DNA from 2 places in the Streptomyces sp. NPDC050759 genome. Region 2 is predicted to be linked to the other one. Evidence: riboswitches for the same ligand, from Rfam matches in the RefSeq annotation. Region 2 holds a riboswitch; the other holds the start of a gene.

Region 1 (11,832 bases), on a different contig from region 2:
GGCTGCGCAGCCACGGGCTGGACCCGACGTAACCCTTCGGGCCCAGCCCCCTTCCGGGGCTACAGCTTCTCCACCGGCGCGTACCGCAGCAGCAGCCGCTTCGGCTTCGCTTCCCCGAAGTCGATCGTCGCCTCGGCGTTCGCCCCCGTGCCCTTCACCCCGACCACCGTGCCGAGCCCGAACTGGTCGTGGGTGACACGGTCGCCGACGGCCAGCGCCACCACCGGCTTCTCCGAGGTCCTGCGCGTCGCGAAACCGGACGCGCCCGACGCCGAGGAGCGGGAACGGGAAGACGACAACGAGGCGGCGACCCCCGAGACCGGTCCCGCGGGAGCACCGGCCGCCCCTGTGCGCTTCCAGTCCACATGCTGTGCCGGGATCTCCTCCAGGAAGCGGGAGGGCGGGTTGTACGACGGCTGCCCCCACGCGCTGCGCAGGGCGGACCGGGTCAGATACAGCCGCTCACGCGCGCGCGTGATGCCGACGTAGGCGAGGCGCCGCTCCTCCTCCAGCTCCTTGGGCTGGCCGAGGGCGCGCATGTGCGGGAAGACGCCGTCCTCCATGCCGGTGAGGAAGACGACCGGGAACTCCAGGCCCTTGGCGGTGTGCAGGGTCATCAGGGTGATGACGCCGGAGCCGTCCTGGTCCTCGTCGGGGATCTGGTCGGAGTCCGCGACGAGCGCGACCCGCTCCAGGAATGCGGCGAGCCCGGCCGGGGCCTCGCCCTCGCCGGTCTCCTGCTCGAACTCCAGGGCCACGGCGGCGAGTTCCTGGAGGTTCTCGATGCGGGTCTCGTCCTGGGGGTCGGTGGAGGCCTGCAACTCGGCGAGATAGCCGGTGCGTTCGAGGACCGCCTCCAGGACGGTCGCCGGGCCCGCGCCGGACTCGACGATGGTCCGGAGCTCCTCCATCAGCACGTTGAACCGTTTCACGGCGTTGGTGGAGCGCGCGGCCATGCCGTACGCCTCGTCGACGCGCTTGAGTGCCTGCGGGAAGCTGATCTTCTCGCGCTGGGACAGGGCGTCGATCATCGCCTCGGCACGGTCGCCGATGCCGCGCTTGGGGACGTTGAGGATCCGGCGCAGCGGCACGGAGTCCTCCGGGTTGGCGAGGACGCGCAGGTAGGCCAGGACGTCCCGGACCTCCTTGCGCTCGTAGAAGCGGACGCCGCCGACGACCTTGTAGGGCAGGCCGACGCGGATGAAGACCTCTTCGAAGACACGGGACTGGGCGTTCGTACGGTAGAAGACGGCCACGTCACCGGCCTTCGCGTCGCCCGCGTCGGTGAGACGGTCTATCTCGTCGGCGACGAACTGCGCCTCGTCGTGCTCGGTGTCGGCGACATAGCCGGTGATGCGCGCACCCGCGCCCGCGTTGGTCCACAGGTTCTTGGGGCGGCGGGACTCGTTGCGCTCGATGACGGCGTTGGCGGCGGTGAGGATCGTCTGGGTGGAGCGGTAGTTCTGCTCGAGGAGGATCGTCGTCGCGTCCGGGTAGTCCTCCTCGAACTGGAGGATGTTGCGGATGGTCGCGCCGCGGAAGGCGTAGATCGACTGGTCGGCGTCGCCCACGACGCAGAGTTCGGCGGGCGGCAGGTCGTGCTCGCTCGGCGGTACGTCCACCGGGTGCTCGGAGGTCCCGACCAGCTCCCTGACCAGCGCGTACTGCGCGTGGTTGGTGTCCTGGTACTCGTCGACGAGGACGTGCCGGAAGCGGCGGCGGTAGTGCTCGGCGACATCGGGGAACGCCCGGAGCAGGTTGACCGTGGTCATGATCAGGTCGTCGAAGTCGAGGGCGTTCGCCTCGCGCAGCCGCGACTGGTACATGGCATAGGCCTGGGCGAGGGTCTTCTCGAAACCGTCGGTGGCCTGGGCGGCGAAGTCCTCCTCGTCGATCAGCTCGTTCTTCAGGTTGCTGATCTTGGCGCTGAAGGACTTCGGCGGGTAGCGCTTGGGGTCGAGGTCCAGGTCGCGGCAGACCAGAGCCATCAGGCGCTTGCTGTCGGCGGCGTCGTAGATCGAGAAGGAGGAGGTGAAGCCGAGCTTCTTCGACTCCCTGCGCAGGATCCGCACGCATGCGCTGTGGAAGGTCATCACCCACATCGCGTTCGCGCGCGGGCCGACGAGGTGTTCGACGCGCTCCTTCATCTCGCCCGCGGCCTTGTTGGTGAAGGTGATCGCGAGGATCTGGCCCGGGTGGACGTGGCGCTCGCCGAGGAGATGGGCGATGCGGTGGGTGAGCACCCGGGTCTTGCCGGAGCCGGCGCCGGCCACGATGAGCAGCGGGGTGCCGGAGTGCACCACGGCCGCGCGCTGGTTCTCGTTCAGCCCGTCCAGGAGCGCGGCGGGGTCCACCACCGGGCGGGGGGCGCCGTCGCGGTAGTACGCGTCCCGGTCCGGGGGCGCGTCGAACTTCCCACCGAACAGGTCGTCCGGAACGGGTTCCGGTACGTGCTCGTCCTCGGGCGGCGGCGGTTCTTCCCCGTGGGCCCTAGGGGCCTGGAGGTCCGCCAGGAAGCTGTCGTCAAAGAGGCTGCTCATCGCTCTCCGAGTCTAGGGTGCCCCACTGACACACCGCCGCCGCCCTGAGAACATCCCCTCGGATCAGAACCCGATGATCTTCCAGACCTGCAAGTCGTCACAGATCACACCGGATGGGCCACGCGGAGCGACACCCGAGTCCAGGGTCACGAAAATGTATCGGGCATATCGAACATCAACCTTCACAGAGGCCACACCCGTTGGCTACCGTTCCGGGCAGGCCGTACGACCCCCTCCGGCGAACGTCGCCGGGCCGCACGGCCTCCGCCGAGTCCGCAGCGCCGCCGCGCGCCCGGAGCCGGGGACCCACCGACCTTGGGGTGAATCGGCCGACTCCCGCCCACGGGAGCGCCGTAGGGCAACCCTTCCCGCCCGAACCCGACAGCTAACTCGGTAGGCGGAGCATTGGAAGGAGTCGCCTCCCTTGGCGTCGCACCGCAAGTCGCGTCCCGTGGGTACGCGCGTAGCAGGCATACGGACCCCGGCCCTCGCGACGGCCGCCCTCACCTCCGTGGCCCTGCTGTCCCAGTCGGCGAACGCCGCGCCGGCCGATGACAAGCCGAGTCTCGAAGAGGTGGAGAAGAAGGTCGACGACCTCTACCGCCAGGCCGAGTCGGCGACCGACACCTACAACGCCGCCAAGGAGAAGACGGCCAAGCAGCGCAAGCAGGTCGACACGCTCCTCGACGACGTCGCCCGGCGCACGGAGCAGCTCAACGAGGCGCGGGAAGAGCTCGGTTCCTTCGCCGCCGCCCAGTACCGCACCGGCGCCGGGGCCTCCGGCACGGCGACCTTCCTGCTCGCCGACACTCCGCAGGACTACTTCGACCAGACACAGTTGATGGGGCGTCTGACGAACCGCCAGAAGGGCGCGGTCGACGACTACGTCTCCGAGCAGTCCGCCACGATGAAGAAGCGCCAGGAGGCCTCCCAGAGCCTCCAGACGCTCACCGAGACGCAGAGCGACCTGAAGACGGCCAAGGCGACCGTCCAGAAGAAGCTCGCCGACGCGCGCGAGATGCTGTCGGAGCTGACGGCCCAGGAGAAGGCGCGCCTCGCGGCGATCGAGAAGCGCAAGCAGGAGGAGGCGGCCCGCAAGGCGGCCGAGCTGGCGCGGCAGCAGGCGGCTGCTGAGAAGGCCGCGCAGGAGGCGGCTCAGGAGACCGCCGCCCCGCAGGAGAGCACGTCGACGGCGACCGACTCCTCGTACGCCACCAAGGCCGCCAAAGCCCTCGCCTTCGTCCGCGCCCAGATCGGCAAGCCGTACGTCTGGGGTGCCACCGGGCCCGACTCCTACGACTGCTCAGGCCTCACCCAGGCCGCCTGGAAGGCCGCCGGCGTCGACCTCCCCCGCGTCACCTACGACCAGGTCAACGCCGGCACCACGGTCTCCCTCGCCGACGCCCAGCCCGGTGACCTGGTCTTCTTCTACGACGACATCAGCCACGTCGGCCTCTACATCGGCAACGGCATGATGATCCACGCCCCCAAGCCGGGCGCGTACGTCCGCGAGGAGTCGATCTACTACGACGGCGAGTCGGCGATCCACAGCGTCGTGCGCCCCGCCTGAGGCACCGCCGGTCACCAGCGCGCGGGCGGGACTCGTTCGCCCGCGCGTATTTCCGCGATTTCCGCGATTTCCGCACGCGCGCGTGCGCGCCCCGCCGGCCGGGCACGCGGAGCTTCCTAGCATCGGCACATGTCCGGTACCTCCCCGCACTCTCCCCTGCGCGTCTGGTGGACGCGGCGCCCGCCCGCGGCCGGGGCCGCCGTGATGGCGACCGGCATCGTGTCGGTCGGGCTCCAGCTTGCCGGCCACGAGACGCTGTCCCGGATCGCCCTGGTGATCGGTTGCGCGGCCTGGCTGGGGGTGGCCGCCGGTTTCGCCGTACGACTGCTGCGGGAGCGCGCGCGATGGTTCGCCGACGACGGGAGACCGGGCGCCCTGACGGCCGTGGCGGCGACCACCGTCCTCGGCACCCGCTTCTCCGCGCTCGGCCGGCAGCCCCTCGCCGAGGCGCTGCTGGCACTGTCCGCGCTGCTGTGGCCGGTGCTGATCGTGCCCGTCGTCGGGAACGGGAAGCGGCGGAGGCCCGGCGAGGTGTTCCTCGGCTGTGTGGCCACCCAGGGCCTCGCGGTCCTCGGCGCCACGCTCGCCGCGGCCGAGTCGGCGGCATGGCTCGCGCACACGGCGCTCGTCCTGTTCTGGCTCGGCCTGGTCCTCTACGGCGTCGCGCTCTACCGCTTCGACCTGCGCCAGGTGATGGAGGGACCGGGCGACCAGTGGATCGCGGGCGGCGCGCTCGCCCTCTCGGCGCTCGCCGGCTCGCAGCTGATCACTGCCGACAGCGCGCGCCTGTACCTGTGGAACGACGACGACCACGGCGTCCTGCGGGCGGTGACCGTCGCCCTGCTGGTGCTGGGCCTGCCTGGTACGCCGTACTGCTGGTGGCCGAGTTCGTGCGCCCGCGCCCGCGCTACGACGTGCGCCGCTGGGTCACCGTGTTCCCCATGGGCGTGACCGCGGTGGCGACCCTGTCGGTCGCCGCCACCGTGGATGTCCCGTGGCTCGAGACCCCGGGTGAGGTGCTGCTGTGGCTCTCGGTGGCGGCCTGGTCGGCCGTCGCCGCGGGGGCGGTCGAGTCCGCCCGGGCCGCCGTCAGGTCCACAGCACCGCGATGAAGACGTTGGCCGTGGTCAGCGCGCCGACCAGGCCGAACAGGCTCTTGTCCACTTTCTCGTCGTCCCGCTTCACATAGACGAGGCCGAGGATCACGATCAGCAGGGCGAGCTTCACGCCGATCTTGATGTTGTTGACGTGCTGGTCGTCGGCCTGGTTGAGACCGACCAGGATCACCCCGGTGACCAGCATCGTCGCGGCACCGTGCAGCATCGCGGGGACGAACCGGGCGGTGCCCCGGCCCATCGCCTTCATCTGCGTGAGGAAGCCGCCGAGCAGCGCGGCGATGCCGATGATGTGCAGGCCGACGAAGAGATGGATGAGTACGTCCATGAGGCCGGAGCCTATTCCGGGCCGCGAGGGGGACCTGCACCGGCCCCTTGAGAGATCTTGCATATATGCGGCCCATAGCACTCGGCACCCGCCAGGGATCCCGGAATCCCGACTTCGGTCAGCGCACCGCGCGAAGTCGACGGAGCCGGGCCGCGATCACGGTCACCTTCGGTCAACCGGCGGTCCCCTGGCGGCAGTTCCGCACAACGCGTTACCTCCCCGTCACGGTCGGGTTTAGCGTCCTCCACCAGGTGACCGGCTCCCCACCGCCGCCCGGGCCAGGGGCGGCAGTCGGCCACCACCGCCGAGAAGGTCCGGCGGCGGCCAGCTCCCCCTGTGCAGGCCGTCGCCGGACGCGCACACCGCCCCGGGCGGGTCGTACGGCCGCTCCCCCTGGCGTTCGTACGTCCGTGAAGCCCGGGGCGGGCGGGCGGTCGAGGAAAGGACGTGCAAGTCCACGTGGCAGCGCACCGCAAGTCCCGCAGGAGCTCGGCCGGCGGCCACACGGTCCGTACGGCAGCGACGATCGCCCTCGCGGGGGCGGCGACGGCGACGGGCTTCGACGGGACCGGACACGCCGAGCCGCAGCTCACACCGACGCAGGTCAAGGCGAAGGTGGACCAGCTGTACCAGGAGGCCGAGGCCGCCACCGAGAAGTACAACGGCGCCAAAGAGAAGGCGGAGGCGGCCGAGACCCGGCTGGGCACCCTGCGGGACGAGGCGGCCCGCAGGACGGAGCAGCTCAACGAGGCACGTGACGCACTGGGGACGATCGCCGCGGCGCAGTACCGCGGCGGCGGCCTCGACCCCGCGATGCAGCTCGCGTTCACCGACGACCCCGATCGGTACCTGGACAGCGCCGAGTTCGTCGAACGGGCCGGTACCCGGCAGGCCGCCTCCGTGGCGAACGTACGCCGGCAGCTGCGGGAGATCGAGCAGTTGCGCGGGGCCGCGCACATCGAGCTGGCATCGCTGAAGTCGCGTCAGGCGGAGCTGAAACGCCACAAGAAGACGATCACCGGCAAACTGGGCGCGGCCCGCCGGCTGATGTCCCAGCTGCCGGCCGAGGAACGGGCGGGGTCGCAGGCGGGCGGGGACCGCGCCTCCCGGGCCACGACGGGCGCCCGCGAGGAACTGACGGCCTCCGGCGCGGCCACCGAGGGAGCCCCCAACTCCCGTGCCGCAGCGGCCGTTTCCTACGCCTACGCCAAACTGGGCAGCCCCTATGTCTGGGGCGCCACCGGCCCGGACGCCTTCGACTGCTCGGGCCTCGTCCAGGCCGCGTACCGCTCCGCGGGCATCTCCCTGCCCCGCACGACCTACGCCCAGATCGGTGCCGGCCAACGCGTCTCCCGCTCCGAACTCCTCCCGGGCGACCTGGTGTTCTTCTACTCGGGCATCACTCACGTCGGTCTCTACATCGGCGACGGGCGGATGATCCACGCCCCGAACCCGTCGGCGCCGGTGCGGGTGGCACCGATCGACGAGATGCCGTTCGCGGGCGCCACGCGGGTGGTGTGAGCGTGCGTGGCCTTCGGGTCAGACCAGCCGCCGTGCCGTCGCCCACCGGGTCAGCTCGTGACGGTTGGACAGCTGCAGCTTCCGCAGCACCGCCGAGACATGGGACTCGACCGTCTTCACCGAGATGAACAGCTGCTTGGCGATCTCCTTGTAGGCGTAACCGCGCGCGATAAGCCTCAGCACCTCCCGCTCGCGCTGGGTGAGGCGGTCCATGTCCTCGTCGACCGGCGGGGCGTCGGTGGAGGCGAAGGCGTCCAGGACGAACCCGGCCAGGCGCGGGGAGAAGACGGCGTCGCCCTCCTGGACGCGGAAGACGGAGTCGACGAGGTCCGTGCCGGTGATCGTCTTCGTCACATAGCCGCGCGCACCGCCCCGGATCACTCCGATCACGTCCTCGGCCGCGTCCGAGACGGACAGGGCGAGGAAGCGGACGGGCTGTTCGGCGTCGGCCATCAACGGGGCGCAGCGACGCAGCACTTCGACCCCGCCGCCGCCCGGGAGGTGGACGTCCAGCAGGACGACCTCGGGGCGGGTAGCGGTGATGACGGTGACGGCCTGGTCGACGTCCGCGGCCTCGCCGACCACCTCGACGCCGGTCTCCTCGGTCCGGCCGATCTCGGCCTGGACGCCCGTACGGAACATGCGGTGGTCGTCGACGAGGACCACGCGCACGTGCCGCTCGCCCGCGCCGCCGGCCGGCGTCGGCTCTACGGGGTCCGTGTTCGCCCCGGTGGGGTCACTCATGACGTCTTCTCCGCCCTCTCCATCTCCAGCTCGACCTCCGTGCCGCCGCCCGGCACCGCACGCAGCCGGGCCGTGCCGCCATGGCGCTCCATGCGGCCGATGATCGATTCTCTGACACCCATCCGGTCGGCGGGTATCGAGTCGAAGTCGAAGCCGGGGCCCCGGTCCCGGACGGACACGAAGACCGTCCGGCCCTCGACTTCGGCGTAGACCTGTACGGCGCCGCCCTCGCCACCGTACTTGGCGGCGTTGACCATCGCCTCGCGCGCGGCCTGCATCTGCGCGCCGGTTCTCTCGTCGAGCGGGCAGTCGCCGACGACCACGACCTCTATGGGGACGCCGTGCTTGTCCTCGACCTCGGCGGCATTGCGCCGCACGGCGTCGGCGAGGTCGGTGGGTTCGTCGGCCTCGTCCTTGCCGGTGCCCTCGGGTTTGTACAGCCAGGTGCGCAGGTCGCGCTCCTGGGCGCGGGCGAGGCGGCGCACTTCGTTCGCGTTCTCCGCGCTGCGCTGGATCAGGGTCAGGGTGTGCAGTACCGAGTCATGCACGTGGGCGGCGACCTCCGCGCGCTCCTGGGCACGGATGCGCATCAGGCGCTCCTCGGAGAGGTCCTGGGTCATGCGGACGAGATACGGCCCCGCGAGGAGCGTTATCCCGACGAGGACCGCGAGGGCCGCCTGGAGGACGGACCCGAGGTGGGCGGCGGAGCCCTGCAGGACGAAGACCCCGGAGACACCGGCGGTGACGAGGAGGACTCCGCCCGCGGCACGCAGCAGTGTCAGGGTGCGCCGGCGGCGGCCCACCTCCATCCAGCGGGCCCGTCGGGCGTTGTCCGCCTGGCGCCAGACGAGGGCGACCCCCGCGCCGACGAGGACGACCGGCCAGAGGTAGGCCTTGGCACCATTGCCCACATTGACATTGCCGACGAAGACCATGGCCACGACGACCATGAGGAGCAGGGCCACGATCTGGCCCTTGTCGGGGCGGCGGGCGACGAGTCTGCGGCGGCCGTCGGGCGAGGTCTCGGTGGACACCAGGGACGGGGGCCGCTGGCCGCCGACCCCGCCCACGCCGAGCGGCACGAAGAACCAGAACGCGGCATACAGCAACGCACCGAGCCCGTCCGCCATGAACAGGCCCACGAAGACGAGCCGCACCCAGATCACGGGCAGCCCGAGATGCCCGGCGAGCCCCCGCGCCACACCACCCAGCCAGCGTCCGTCACTGCTGCGGTAGAGCTTGCGCGGCGGCCGCGGTTCGACGAGTGGCGCTGTGGCGGCTTCCGGCATGCCATCGATGGTCACACGGCCGGGGTGCGGGAGCATCAGGGTTGGCCCCCGAGACTCCCCTGATCTTCGATCGGCGTGCCGCCCGAACGCTTCCCTCCCCCCTTCTCAGGGCCGATATCAGGGTCCGGCCAGGGTCGTTCCGACTCCCGCCGCGGCCCCGCGACCGTCACCATGGACACATGACAGATCACCAGCACGCCGCGGGCGCCGGATCCGGCGGAGGTCCGGACCCGGGCACCAGCCCCGGCGCGGGCGCGGGCACGCGGAAGGAAAAAGAAGGAGGCACACCGGCGGGCACCCACACCGAGCCCCTCCGGGGCCGGACCACGACAGACGCCCCCGCCCCGCCCACCACCCCCCGGGACACACCCCCCTCCGAGGACGCGCCCACCGCCCCCCTCCGCTTCCGGCGGGACCGCCGGCACAAGTTGCTCGCCGGGGTGTGCGCCGGGCTCGGGCGGCAGTACGACATGGATCCGGTGATCTTCCGGATCACGCTCACCGTGCTGTCGGCGACCGGCGGCATCGGCCTCATCTTCTACGGCTTCGCCTGGCTCCTCGTCCCCTACGACGACGAGGACGAGAACGAGGTGCGCAAGCTGCTCACCGGCCGGGTGGACGGCCAGGCCCTGACCGGCGTGCTGTTCGCCCTGGTCGGCTGCGGGGTGTTCCTCACCATGCTGAGCAACACCGGCGTGCTGACCTTCGCCGTGGTCCTCTCCCTGCTCCTCGCGGGCGCCGGGTACTGGTCCCGCCACCGCGGCACCCCCGACCCCGACCCACTTTCCGCACAGGCCGTCGCCGACGCCCCGCCGGAGGCCCAGGCCCCGCCGGTGCCCGCCGGCTACCCGTCCTGGTGGCGCGACCCCATCGTCAAGGACGGCACCCACGTCGGCGGCACGGGCTATCTGTGGGGGCCGGGGGACTCCCGCGACCGCGACATCGCGGCGGCCGTCAACATCGGCCTGGGCGCCCCCTGGAGCCGACGCGAGGATCTCCGCGTGGCCCGCACCCAGGGGCCGAAGCCGCGCGGCCCCCGCTGGATCGGCGGCTGGGTCTTCCTGCTCGCCCTGCTGGCGGGCGGCCTCGGCACCGGAGCGACCTGGGAGGACCACGCCCTGGGCACCAGCCTGCAGACCGGTCTGTCCTGCGCGCTGATCGTCCTGGGCCTGGGCATAGCGATCAGCTCGTTCCTGGGCCGCACAGGAGCGGGCTCGGTCTTCCTGGCGATCGTCACGGCGGGGCTGCTCGCCACCGCGGCCGCTCTCCCGAAGGACATCACCACCCACTGGGTCCGCACGAACTGGACCCCGGCAGCCGTGCGTGACATCCGTCCGGAGTACGAACTCGGCACCGGTGTGGGCACCCTGGACCTGTCCCACCTCGATTTCACGAAGGGCCGGACGGTGACGACCGGGGCCGACGTCGGAGTGGGCCGGCTGGTGGTGATCGTGCCGGCCGACGTGACCGTGCGGGCGGTCCTCGACGTGGGCGTGGGCGACATCCAGTTGCCGGGCGACGACCAGGAGGACGTGGACGTGGCACCGGGCAAGCGCAAGGAGGTCACCCTGACACCGGCCTCGGGCGCCAAGAACAGCGCCACCCTCGACCTCGATCTGCGGGTCGGCATCGGCCAGGCGGAGGTGAGCCGTGCTGCGTCATGAGTTCCGGCCGGGAAAGCTGGTCGCCGGATTCTTCCTGACCCTCGCGGGCATCACCTACGCCGGTGACGCGGGCGACGCCTGGGACACCCCGTGGTTCGCGGTGATCCCCATGGTCGTGGGCGGCCTGTGCCTGGCAGGCGTGGTGGGCCTGCTGACCCGGGCCATCCGCAACCGACGCGACAGCCGCCGTACGAACACACCACCGGAGGTCGACCAGACGCCCCAGCCGCCCATATCCCACTGATCACGAGCGAAACGGCCACGGATCACGAGCGGAACGTCCACGATCACGAGCGGGACGGCCGATCACGCGCGGAACGGCTGATCAAGACGCCTCCCCGGTACGGAGACACCCCGCACCGGGCCACCGCCGCTCCCCGTCAACCGGTAGCCCCGCCGACCGGAGCTACCGGTAACCTCCCGCCCGCTGCCGTCGTCGGGCCCGCAAGGCGGCGTCCACGGAGAACACGGAGGCGCCCGCGAGGACGAGGGGCAGCCAGGCCATCAGGTAGGCGAGGTCGTTGCCGTAGTAGTAGGGGTCGGAGGCCCAGCTCACGGTCAGCCACAGGCTGAGCGAGATCAGCGCACCGCCCAGAGCGGCCAGGCGGGCGAGGATGCCGAGCAGGGTGCCGATACCGACGGCGAGCTCACCGAAGGCGATGGCATAGCCGAAGCCGACGGGGTTCTTCAGGGACAGGTCGACCAGTGCGGGGATGGCCGAGGAGTCCCGGACACTGCGCATCATGTCGCCGACGGAACCCGAGCCGGAGCTCTTCATGAAGGCACTGTCGGTCAGCTTGTCCAGGCCCGCGTAGATGAAGGTGACACCGAGGAAAATGCGCAGTGGCACCAGGGCGTACTGGCTGATGCTGTCCCGCCAGGACCGTTCTTCGCCGTAGTAGGGGGCGTGCGTGTCCGTACGAAAACTGTGAGTCATCGCTCCGAGCCGCCTCTCACCAGCATGCCGAGACCCCTCACCAGACGATACGCACGAAGGGGCCTGCGGTGCTCAATGCGCTGTCGAGTTTCTTCGCGCCCCGGACCCCGCGAACCCTCGCCGC
Region 2 (11,832 bases):
CCCCGGCACCCCCGCGTCCCCTGCCGTCCCCGTCGCCGCGACTCCCGTCCCCGAGTTGTTCTCCTGGGAGTTCGCCACCAACCCCTATCCCGCCTACGCCTGGCTCCGCGAGCACGCCCCCGTGCACAGGACCCGGCTGCCCAGCGGGGTGGAGGCCTGGCTGGTCACCCGGTACGCGGATGCCAAGCAGGCCCTCGCCGACCAACGGCTCAGCAAGAACCCGGCCCACCACGACGAGCCCGCGCACGCCAAGGGCAGGACCGGTATCCCGGGGGAGCGCAAGGCGGAGCTGATGACGCATCTGCTGAACATCGATCCGCCGGACCACACCAGGCTCCGACGGCTCGTCAGCAAGGCGTTCACGCCCAGGCGGGTCGCCGAGTTCGCGCCGCGGGTACAGGAGTTGACCGACCGTCTCATCGACGGGTTCGCGGCCACCGGCACCGCCGACCTCATCCACGACTTCGCCTTCCCGCTCCCCATCTACGCGATCTGCGACCTGCTCGGCGTCCCCCGCGAGGACCAGGACGACTTCCGGGACTGGGCGGGCATGATGCTGCGACATACAAAAGCAGGTCACGGAGGCGGACCGCGCGGCGGGGTCGCGCGGTCCGTGAAGAAGATGCGCGGTTATCTCGCCGAGCTCATCCACCGGAAGCGGGAAGCGCTGCCCGACGAGCCGGCTCCGGGCGAGGACCTCATCTCCGGGCTGATCCGGGCCTCCGACCACGGCGAGCACCTCACCGAGAACGAGGCCGCGGCCATGGCCTTCATCCTTTTGTTCGCCGGTTTCGAGACCACGGTCAACCTCATCGGGAACGGCGTGTACGCCCTCCTCACCCACCCCGACCAGCGGAACCGGCTGCAGCAGTCCCTGGCCGACGGGGAAAGAGGCCTTCTGGAGACCGGTGTGGAGGAGCTCCTGCGGTACGACGGCCCGGTCGAGCTGGCCACCTGGCGGTTCGCCACCGAGCCTCTGCGGATCGGCGGTCAGGACATCGCGGTCGGCGACCCGGTGCTCGTCGTGCTCGCGGCGGCGGACCGGGATCCCGAGCGGTTCGCCGACCCCGATGCGCTCGATCTGTCCCGCCGTGACAATCAGCACCTCGGTTACGGTCACGGCATCCACTACTGCCTCGGTGCCCCGCTCGCCCGCCTGGAGGGGCAGGCCGCGCTCGCCACCCTCCTCACCCGTCTCCCGGACCTGCAACTCGCGGTGGATTCAGCCGATTTGCGCTGGCGTGGGGGGCTCATCATGCGTGGACTGCGTACTTTGCCCGTGGAGTTCACGCCCGTCCGGTAATCGACCGAGGGGTCCGGCCTATCCCCGCTCGGGGCCGCGTAAACATGACGAGCCCTCAAGTCTGTGATCTTCACGTGATCTACGCGGCATTAACTTGTGACAAGTGATCGAATCCCTATACGTTCACGGACCAGCGCGGTGCCCTGCACCACCCGCCGCGCAGGTCCCTGCTCTCTCGGGAAAGGTCCCCCCATGCTCTCCGGGAACGGTCGTCACCGTCGCCCCCGTCAGGCTCCGGCTCTCCTCATTGCGGCCGGTGTGACGGGATCCGCCATCGCGATCCCACTGCTCGGAGCGACCGGAGCGAGCGCCGCCACCGGCACCACCTGGGACCGGGTCGCTGAGTGCGAGAGCGGCGGCTCCTGGAGCGCGAACGACGGCAACGGCTACTACGGCGGCCTCCAGATGTCCCAGGAGAACTGGGAGAAGTACGGCGGCCTCGAATACGCCAGGACCGCGGATCTGGCCAGCCGCAACCAGCAGATAGCCGTGGCCGAGAAGCTCCTCGCGGACCAGGGCATCACCGCGTGGCCGACCTGCGGCCTGCTCAACGGTCTCAGCAAGGACTCGAGCTCGGCCGATGTCGACACGGGTGTGGAGAGCGGGACGCCCTCGGCCTCGGCCTCCGGTTCGTCTGATTCATCCGGTTCGTCCGGTTCCTCCAACTCGTCGGGCTCCGAGGAGTCTTCCGGTCTGCTCGGCGCGCTGGACGGTTCGTCCGCGACCCCCTCGCCGTCGGCCACCCCCTCCAGCGGTGACGACGGTTCCGGCACGTCGGACAAGAAGGACTCCTCGGGTTCCGAGGGCTCCGCCAAGGGAGAAGCTCAGCCTTCCGACAGCTCGCCCGTAGTGAGCCCAGAAGAGGGCGAAGCGGACAAGTCGTGGCAGGAGGGTAGTTCTTCGGCCCTCGTGGACGTCGGCGCTCTCGGCTCCGGCAAGCACCGGGGTGGCAGTGCCGAGGAGAATGCGACGAAGAGCACGGCCTCCTCCGCGGCCGGCCGCCACGCCGCCCTCACCTACACCGTCCGGGAGGGCGACTCCCTCGCCTCCATCGCCGACTCCCTTGGCCTCGACGGCGGATGGCGCGCCCTCTACGCCGAGAACAAGGACCGCATCGGGGCCGACCCGAGCAACATCGTCGCCGGTCAGACGCTCGACACAGGGGCTGAATAGGGCTGAAAAGCCCAGAAAAACAACGGGAGTTCACGTCACACTTCGCACCGAATGTCCCCTTTGGTGAAAGTGTGGGATGAGTCTCAGAAGCCTTGATCGTCTTTGAAATTCCGCCGAACGCGTGTCTACGGTCGTGACCGCTCGGCAACCCGAGCCCCGTCTGTCGCAACGCCGAATCCTGCCAGCGGCCGTACGGGAACAGTCGTCGCGTCAAGCGCCGTAGGCAGGAGCGGGGGACCCAAGGTAAGTGCCGGGCCCAGCAGTTCACGCTGGACCGGCTTGGGGTGAAGCCGCGCATCGCGAGATGTGCGGCCGGGCAACTCAACCGGCCCGAACCCGACAGCTCACCTCGCAGGCGTCGGTGAGGGGATCCACCATGCTGTTTTCCGGTAAGGGCAAGCACCGTCGTCCGTCCAAGGCCACCCGTGCCGCCGCGCTTGCCGGTGTCACCGGTGTCGCCATCGCCGCCCCGCTGATGGCGGCCGGCAACGCCTCCGCCGCCACCGCCTCCGAGTGGGACACCGTCGCCCAGTGCGAGTCCGGCGGCAACTGGTCCATCAACACCGGCAACGGCTACTACGGCGGCCTGCAGTTCTCGGCCTCCACCTGGGCCGCGTACGGCGGCACGCAGTACGCCGCGCAGGCCAACCAGGCCAGCAAGTCCCAGCAGATCGCCGTCGCCGAGAAGGTCCTCGCCTCGCAGGGCAAGGGTGCCTGGCCGGTCTGCGGCAAGGGCCTGTCCAGCGCCGGCTACAGCGGCGGCAGCAGCTCGTCCTCCTCCGGCAGCTCCTCGAACACGAGCAGCCGTTCGACCGAGGAGCAGAGCGCCTCCCGTTCGACCGACCGTCCGGCGGCCAAGAAGACCGTCACCACCCCGACCGGCAAGAAGGTCAAGAAGGGTGACGGCGAGTACAAGGTCGTCAAGGGTGACACCCTCAGCTCGATCGCCGAGAAGCACAAGGTCAAGGGCGGCTGGCAGAAGCTGTTCAAGCTGAACAAGGACATCATCACCGACGCCGACTTCATCTACCCCGGCCAGCAGCTGCACCTGAAGTAAGACCCAGCTGAACCACAGCGCTCTCACATCCGTGTCCTTCACGATGAAGGCCTCGTGAGGGTCCCCCCGTCCCCACGGGCTCCCCGCTCCGGTGCGTGTTCCCCCGTACGCACCGGGGCGGGGTCTTTTCATGTGCCGCCACCGGGACGTCTTTGTTCAGTTCAGAAACAATTTACTCTCGGTTCTGTCCACGGGGCGGTCCACACGGTGGCCGATCCTCCGGAGGCGGTTAGGCTCGGTCTCGCAGAACCCACCGCGGTCCCGGCGGACCGTGTCACACCCCAAGAAGGAGATGCTCGTGCCGTCCATCGACGTCGTCGTAGCCCGGGAAATCCTGGACTCCCGAGGCAACCCCACGGTCGAGGTCGAGGTCGGCCTCGACGACGGCAGCACGGGTCGTGCCGCCGTCCCGTCCGGCGCCTCCACGGGCGCCTTCGAGGCCATCGAGCTCCGCGACGGTGACCCGAACCGCTACCACGGCAAGGGTGTCGAGAAGGCCGTCCTCGCCGTCATCGAGCAGATCGGCCCGGAGCTGGTCGGCTACGACGCCACCGAGCAGCGCCTGATCGACCAGGCGATGTTCGACCTGGACGCCACCGACAACAAGGGCTCGCTCGGCGCCAACGCCATCCTCGGCGTCTCCCTCGCCGTCGCGCACGCCGCCTCCGAGGCCAGCGACCTCCCGCTCTTCCGCTACCTGGGCGGCCCGAACGCGCACCTGCTGCCGGTGCCGATGATGAACATCCTGAACGGCGGCTCGCACGCCGACTCCAACGTGGACATCCAGGAGTTCATGATCGCCCCGATCGGCGCGGAGTCCTTCTCCGAGGCGCTGCGCTGGGGCACCGAGGTCTACCACACCCTCAAGAAGGTCCTGAAGAGCAAGGGCCTGTCCACCGGCCTCGGCGACGAGGGCGGCTTCGCGCCGAACCTGGAGTCCAACCGCGCCGCCCTGGACCTCATCCTCGAGGCCATCAAGGAAGCCGGTTACATCCCCGGCGAGCAGGTCGCCCTGGCGCTCGACGTCGCCGCCTCCGAGTTCTACAAGGACGGCAAGTACCAGTTCGAGGGCAAGGACCGCTCCGCCGCCGAGATGACGGAGTACTACGAGGAGCTCGTGGCGGCCTACCCGCTCGTCTCCATCGAGGACCCGCTGTTCGAGGACGACTGGGCCGGCTGGAAGGTCCTCACCGACAAGCTCGGTGACAAGGTCCAGATCGTCGGCGACGACCTGTTCGTCACCAACCCCGAGCGCCTGGCCCGCGGCATCGACGACGGCGCCGCCAACGCCCTGCTCGTCAAGGTGAACCAGATCGGCTCGCTCACCGAGACCCTGGACGCCGTCGAGCTCGCCCAGCGCAGCGGCTTCAAGTGCATGATGTCGCACCGCTCCGGCGAGACCGAGGACGTCACCATCGCCGACCTCGCCGTCGCCACCAACTGCGGCCAGATCAAGACCGGTGCGCCGGCCCGCTCCGAGCGCGTCGCCAAGTACAACCAGCTCCTGCGCATCGAGGAGATCCTCGACGACGCGGCGGTGTACGCCGGCCGCTCCGCGTTCCCGCGCTTCAAGGGCTGAGCAGCTTCAAGGGCTGACCCCGGCAGGGCTAAGCCTTCGCCAGTCGTACGTACGTCCCCGTACCGGTCCCGTACCGTGTGCGGGGACGTACGCACGTAGAAGGGGAGGCGGAAAGCCGATGGCCGTGAAGGACCGGGACCGTTTCTCCACCGCGACCAGGATCAGACTGCTCGGCGAGCAGACCGCGGCCCGTGTCTACCGCTCCCAGACCAAGCGACAGGCCCGCCGCTCCCGGCTGACCGGCCGGGCCGCGCTGCTCGCGCTCGTGCTGTGCACGCTGGTGGTGGCGCTGGCGTACCCGATAAGGCAGTACGTCTCCCAGCGCGCCGAGATCGCCGACCTGCAGCGGGAGAAGGCGCGGGCCGCCGAGCGGGTGGAGAAGCTGCGCGACCTCAAGGCACGCTGGCAGGACGACACGTACGCCGAGCAGCAGATCCGGCAGCGGCTGCACTATGTGATGCCGGGCGAGACGGGCTTCATCGTGGTCGACCCGGACGCGGCCAAACAGTCGCACACCGACCTCGGGGCCGCCGACCGCCCCTGGTACGCGAACCTCTGGGACGGGGTCGACAAGTCCGACGCCTCCGACCAGTGAACCGACCGATGGACCGATAGAAAGACAGGCATGGAAACGCCTCCGCCCTCCACTCCGCGAACCGAGCCGACCGACGCGGACGTCGAGGCCTTCAAGCAGCAGCTCGGGCGGCCGCCGCGCGGGCTGCGGGCGATCGCGCACCGGTGTCCGTGCGGGCAGCCGGACGTCGTGGAGACCGCGCCTCGGCTGCCCGACGGCACGCCCTTCCCGACGACGTACTACCTGACGTGCCCGCGCGCCGCCTCGGCGATCGGCACCCTCGAGGCGAACGGTGTCATGAAGGAGATGACGGAGCGGCTCCAGACCGACCCGGAGCTCGCGGCGGCGTACCGGGCCGCGCACGAGGACTACATCGCCCGCCGTGACGCCATCGAGGTGCTGGAGGGCTTCCCGAGCGCGGGCGGCATGCCGGACCGGGTGAAGTGCCTGCACGTCCTGGTGGGCCACTCGCTCGCCGCGGGCCCGGGCGTCAACCCGCTGGGCGACGAGGCGATCGCGATGCTGCCGGAGTGGTGGCGCAAGGGCGCGTGCGTGAAGCCCTTCGGGCCGCCGACCGGTGCGGGGTGGCAGGTGCACGCCTCCGAGGACGGCACGGGCCACTTCGCCTTCAAGCCGGTCGAGGGAGACGACCGATGACCCGCGTCGCCGCCGTCGACTGCGGTACGAACTCCATCCGCCTCCTCGTCGCCGACTGCGACCCCGAGACCGGCGAACTGGTCGACCTGGACCGTCGTATGACCATCGTGCGGCTCGGACAGGGCGTCGACCGGACCGGGCGGCTCGCGCCCGAGGCGCTGGAGCGGACCTTCGCCGCGTGCCGGGAGTACGCGGCGGTCATCAAGGAGCACGGGGCCGAGCGGCTGCGGTTCGTCGCCACCTCCGCCTCCCGGGACGCGGAGAACCGGGACGCGTTCGTACGCGGGGTCCTCGACATCCTCGGGGTCGAGCCCGAGGTCATCTCCGGGGACCAGGAGGCGGAGTTCTCCTTCACCGGGGCGACCAAGGAACTCAAGGGCAGCGACCACCTGGCCAGGCCCTACCTCGTGGTGGACATCGGCGGTGGTTCGACGGAGTTCGTGGTGGGCGACGGCCATGTGCGCGCCGCACGCTCCGTCGACGTGGGCTGTGTGCGGATGACCGAGCGGCACCTCGTGCGGGACGGGGTCGTCAGCGACCCGCCCACCGACGCGCAGATCGCGGCCATGAGGGCCGACATCGAGGCCGCTCTCGACCTGGCCGAGGAGACCGTCCCGCTGCGCGAGGCGCGCACGCTGGTGGGGCTCGCCGGGTCCGTCACCACCGTGTCGGCGATCGCGCAGGAGCTGCCCGAGTACGACTCGCAGGCCATCCACCACTCCCGGATCTCCCACGAGCGCGTCCGGGAGATCACCGACTGGCTGCTGCACTCCACCCACGCCGAGCGCGCGGCCGTCCCCTCCATGCATCCCGGGCGCGTGGACGTCATCGCCGCCGGGGCTCTCGTACTCCTGTCGATCATGGAGCGGATCGGCGCCGAGGAGGTCGTCGTGAGCGAGCACGACATCCTCGACGGCATCGCGTGGTCGGTCGCGTAGGACTCCGCAGGACCCTGTCGAGCACCTCTGCTGAGCAGGGAGAACAACGTATGAGCGCGTCCGGGGGGCCCTTCGGGGGCCCTCCTTGACGTGTCGCCGGGAAAGTTCGTGAAGTTCTTCACAAGGAATTGGGCCCTGTCGGACGACGAATCTGGTCCGGTTGGCCCTTCCGGGGTCCCAACACCCCTGTGAACACGTTCAAAACGGTGGGATGCGGACCTCGGGCGAGGGTCGCGCGAGGGGGTCGCGCGGGTCTCTCACAGGAGGGCTTTCGGCGCAGAGAGGCAGCTCACGCGGCATTGACAACGGGTCGCCCTACACGGTGGTTCCCGTCTCGCGCCATGACGTGGATCACGCGAGTCGCGGAGGATAACACACCCTCTGCAAGAGCTTGTGAAGGGGCGCACGAGCGACCCCCCTGGGGCGGGTGGATACTCGATGCCATGAGCACCACGGAGCGTCCCAGGATCCTCGTAGTAGGCGGTGGGTACGTAGGCCTGTACGCAGCTCGGCGCATTCTCAAGAAGATGCGCTACGGCGAGGCGACCGTCACGGTCGTCGACCCCCGGTCGTACATGACCTACCAGCCCTTCCTCCCCGAAACCGCCGCCGGCAACATCTCCCCGCGCCACGTCGTCGTCCCGCTGCGACGCGTGCTGCCCAAGGCGGAGGTTCTCACCGGCCGGGTCACCACCATCGACCAGGACCGCAAGGTCGCCACGATCGCCCCGCTGGTCGGCGAGGCGTACGAGCTGCCCTTCGACTACCTGGTGATCGCGCTCGGCGCGGTCTCCCGCACCTTCCCGATCCCCGGCCTCGCCGAGCAGGGCATTGGTATGAAGGGCATCGAGGAGGCCATCGGCCTGCGCAACCACGTCCTTGAGCAGCTCGACAAGGCCGACTCCACGACCGACGAGGAGATCCGCCGCAAGGCGCTCACCTTCGTCTTCATCGGCGGTGGCTTCGCGGGTGCGGAGACCATCGGCGAGGTCGAGGACATGGCCCGCGACGCGGCCAAGTACTACAGCAACGTCTCGCGCGAGGACATGCGGTTCATCCTCGTCGACGCCGCCGACAAGATCCTCCCCGAGGTCGGCCCCAAGCTCGGCCAGTACGGCAAGGAGCACCTGGAGAGCCGGGGCGTGGAGATCTACCTCTCCACCTCGATGGACTCCTGCGTCGACGGCCACGTGGTCCTCAAGAACGGCCTCGAGGTCGACTCCAGCACCATCGTGTGGACCGCCGGCGTCAAGCCGAACCCGGTCCTGGCCCGCTACGGCCTCCCGCTGGGCCCGCGCGGTCACGTGGACACCGCCCCGACCCTCCAGGTCCAGGGCACCGACTACATCTGGGCCGCCGGCGACAACGCCCAGGTCCCGGACGTCGCCGCCCGCAAGGCCGGCGTCGAGAACGCCTGGTGCCCGCCGAACGCCCAGCACGCGCTGCGGCAGGCGCGGGTCCTCGGCGACAACGTGATCTCCGGGATGCGGGGCTTCCCGCAGAAGGACTACAGCCACTCCAACAAGGGTGCTGTCGCGGGTCTCGGCCTGCACAAGGGCGTCGCGATGATCGTCATGGGCAAGATGAAGATCAAGCTCAAGGGTCGTCTCGCCTGGTACATGCACCGCGGCTACCACGGTCTGGCCATGCCGACCTGGAACCGCAAGGTCCGCGTCTTCGCCGACTGGACGCTCGGGATGTTCCTCAAGCGCGAGGTCGTCTCCCTCGGCGCGATGGAGCACCCGCGCGAGGAGTTCTACGAGGCCGCGAGGCCCGTGCCGGCCGCCGAGCCGAAGAAGACCGAGGCGAAGGCCTCCTGACCGGCTCCGGTCTCCTGACCGGCCCCGGTCGCTGATCCACCCCGAAGGACCTCCCGCCATCCGTGGTGCGGGAGGTCCTTCGGCGTTCCCGCACCCACCGGATGTACGTGGTTGTTGCATGTGTTTTGCCCAGACGTAACCCGCCGAAGGGACTGCGCCCCGGCATGCCGCTGTTTACCCAGGTGGACAATTCCGGGATCCTCGTCACGGAGGTGTACGCCATGGCAGATGCCGCGCTGCGGCTCAGGGACCTCGTCGGACAGTTGCTGGGAGTGCCGCTCCCGGTGCGGATCCGCGCCTGGGACGGTTCGGAGGCCGGGCCGCCCGACGCGCCCGCGCTGGTCGTGCGCAACCGGCGTGCCGTGCGCCGGCTGCTGTTCAAGCCGGGTGAGCTGGGGCTGGCCCGCGCCTGGGTCACGGGAGACCTGGACATCGACGGCGATCTCTACACCGCCCTCGACCTGATCTCGGGGCTCGTGTGGGAGCGCGGGGAGGACGCGAGGACCCTCTTCCAGGCCCTGCGCGACCCCGAGGTGCGTTCCGCCGTCCGCGGGCTCGTCGCCCTCGCCGGACCGCCGCTGCCCCCCGCCCCGCCGCCCGAGGAGATCCGCCGGGCCCGCGGCCATCTGCACACCAAGCGCAGCGACAAGCGGGCCATCAGCCACCACTACGACGTCGGCAACGGCTTCTACGAGATCGTCCTCGGACCGTCGATGGTGTACTCGTGCGCCTACTGGGAGGCTCCCGAACCCGAGGGAACCCTGGAGGGCGCCCAGCGCGACAAGCTCGACCTCGTCTGCCGCAAGCTCGAACTGCGGGCCGGGCTAAGGCTCCTCGACGTGGGCTGCGGGTGGGGCTCCATGGCCATCCACGCCGCCCGCGAGTACGGCGTGAGCGTCGTCGGCATCACCCTCTCCCAGGAGCAGGCGGCCTACGCCCGCAAGCGCGTCGCCGACGAGGGACTCACCGACCGGGTCGAGATCCGGGTGCAGGACTACCGGGACGTCACCGACGGGCCGTACGACGCCGTCTCGTCCATCGGCATGGCCGAACATGTCGGCGCGGAACGGTACTTGGAGTACGCCGAAGTCCTGCTGAAGCTCCTCAGGCCCGGCGGACGGCTCCTCAACCACCAGATCGCCCGGCGCCCGCAGCGCGACGAATCGACGTACGACCTCGACGAGTTCATCGACGCCTACGTCTTCCCCGACGGCGAACTCGCCCCTCTCGGCACCACCGTCACCATGCTGGAGCGGGCCGGGTTCGAGGTGCGGGACGTGGAGTCGATCCGCGAGCACTACGCCCACACCCTGCGCCGCTGGGTCGCCAACCTGGAGTCCCAGTGGCAGCGCGCGGTCCGGCTCGCCGGGCCCGGGCGGGCCCGTGTGTGGCGGCTGTACATGGCCGCGTGCGCCCTCGCCTTCGAACGCAACCGCATCGGCGTCAACCAGGTACTCGCCGTCAGAGCCACCGAATCCGGCGCGTCCGGGCTGCCGCTGAGGTCCCGCACCTGGAACTGACTCCCATGGGAGCCTCCGGATGTCGCCGTCCGTCATGCGTACGGCCCGCGGCCGTGAGGTAGCGCGGGCGGCGGCCCCGCCGACCGGCGAAGCGGCTGGCGCGACCGCCCGGATCCTGCGGGGCGCCGGGCAGGAACAGGGGCCCGCTGCCGGGCAGCGGGCCCCAAGTGCGGTGCGGCTGGCTGTCTTTGCGCGGTGCGCAGGTCGGCCGGAGGGGTCGGTGCGGTCGGCTGCGGTGCGCGGATCCCGCGGGGGTCGGCGCGGTGCCGGGCGGGAACAGGGGGCCGTCGCCGAGTGGCGGGCTCCAAGTGCGGTGCGGCTGCCTGTCTTTGCGCGGTGCGCAGGCTGTCCGGAGCGGTTGGTGCCGCTGCCTGGGGGACTGGTCGCGGTGCGTGGATCCCGTGCCGGTCGGTGGGGCGCCGGGCAGGGAGAGGGGGCCCGTTGTCGGGCAGCGGGCCCCCAAGTGCCTTATGGCCGCTCGTACTTACTCCGCCTTGATGGCCGCCAGCATGTTCATGCGGGCCGCACGGCGGGCCGGCCACAGGGCGGCGAGGATGCCCACCGTGGCCGCCAGCAGGAGGAACACCGCCATCCTGGCCCAGGGCAGGACGAGTTCGTACGTCGCCATCTTCGTGCCGAGGAGCTCACCGGCCGCCCAGCCGAAGAAGACGCCCAGGCCGATGCCCAGGACCCCGCCGAACAGGGAGATGACCAGTGACTCCAGGCGGACCATCCGCTTGATGCCCTTGCGGTCCAGGCCGATCGCGCGGAGCATGCCGATCTCCTGGGAGCGCTCGAACACCGACATGGCCAGGGTGTTGATGACCCCGAGGACCGCGACGATCACCGCCATGGCGAGCAGGCCGTAGAGCATGTTCAGCATCAGCGTGAACATCTGCGCGATGGAGTCCGACAGATCCTTCTTGTCCTGGACCTTGATGGCCGGGTTGGAGCCGAGGGCCTTCTCCAGCCTGTCCTTGGTCGTGGCGGAGGCGCCGTCGGACGTCTTCAGCATGACCTGCATGTCGGACAGATCGCTCAGATGCGGATTGAGCGTCGCGGTGTCGAGCAGGATGCCGCTGATCAGCTCGTTGCCCTCGTAGACCCCGGCGACCGTGAGCTTCTGCGCCTTGCCGTCCTCGTAGTGGACGGTGAAGGTCGAACCCGCCTTCCAGCCGAAGGACTTGGCCCGGTCCTGGTCCACGACCACC

The links. A riboswitch is a leader RNA that binds a small molecule or an ion and turns the genes downstream of it on or off. The one in region 2 is predicted to bind cyclic di-AMP.
Region 1: another riboswitch for cyclic di-AMP. It lies ahead of ACIBJB_RS37215 (NlpC/P60 family protein); the one in region 2 lies ahead of ACIBJB_RS36550 (transglycosylase family protein).

What each region holds. Positions count from the first base shown of each region.
Region 1 covers NZ_JBITGI010000017.1:25,491-37,322, reverse strand. Annotated here, with positions in the region: gene ACIBJB_RS37225 (M23 family metallopeptidase) at 1-32, shown strand, start outside; gene pcrA (DNA helicase PcrA) at 60-2,540, opposite strand; cyclic di-AMP (ydaO/yuaA leader) riboswitch at 2,796-2,957, shown strand; gene ACIBJB_RS37215 (NlpC/P60 family protein) at 2,965-4,110, shown strand; partial or broken gene ACIBJB_RS37210 (tellurite resistance/C4-dicarboxylate transporter family protein) at 4,240-5,222, shown strand; gene ACIBJB_RS37205 (hypothetical protein) at 5,200-5,553, opposite strand; gene ACIBJB_RS37200 (NlpC/P60 family protein) at 6,013-7,074, shown strand; gene ACIBJB_RS37195 (response regulator transcription factor) at 7,093-7,818, opposite strand; gene ACIBJB_RS37190 (PspC domain-containing protein) at 7,815-9,107, opposite strand; gene ACIBJB_RS37185 (PspC domain-containing protein) at 9,287-10,771, shown strand; gene ACIBJB_RS37180 (hypothetical protein) at 10,758-11,015, shown strand; gene ACIBJB_RS37175 (DoxX family protein) at 11,178-11,708, opposite strand.
Region 2 covers NZ_JBITGI010000016.1:109,132-120,963, reverse strand. Annotated here, with positions in the region: gene ACIBJB_RS36560 (cytochrome P450) at 1-1,303, shown strand, start outside; gene ACIBJB_RS36555 (transglycosylase family protein) at 1,496-2,476, shown strand; cyclic di-AMP (ydaO/yuaA leader) riboswitch at 2,682-2,849, shown strand; gene ACIBJB_RS36550 (transglycosylase family protein) at 2,853-3,533, shown strand; gene eno (phosphopyruvate hydratase) at 3,826-5,112, shown strand; gene ACIBJB_RS36540 (septum formation initiator family protein) at 5,231-5,707, shown strand; gene ACIBJB_RS36535 (DUF501 domain-containing protein) at 5,738-6,343, shown strand; gene ACIBJB_RS36530 (exopolyphosphatase) at 6,340-7,281, shown strand; gene ACIBJB_RS36525 (NAD(P)/FAD-dependent oxidoreductase) at 7,725-9,101, shown strand; gene ACIBJB_RS36520 (class I SAM-dependent methyltransferase) at 9,323-10,621, shown strand; gene ACIBJB_RS36515 (ABC transporter permease) at 11,106-11,832, opposite strand, start outside.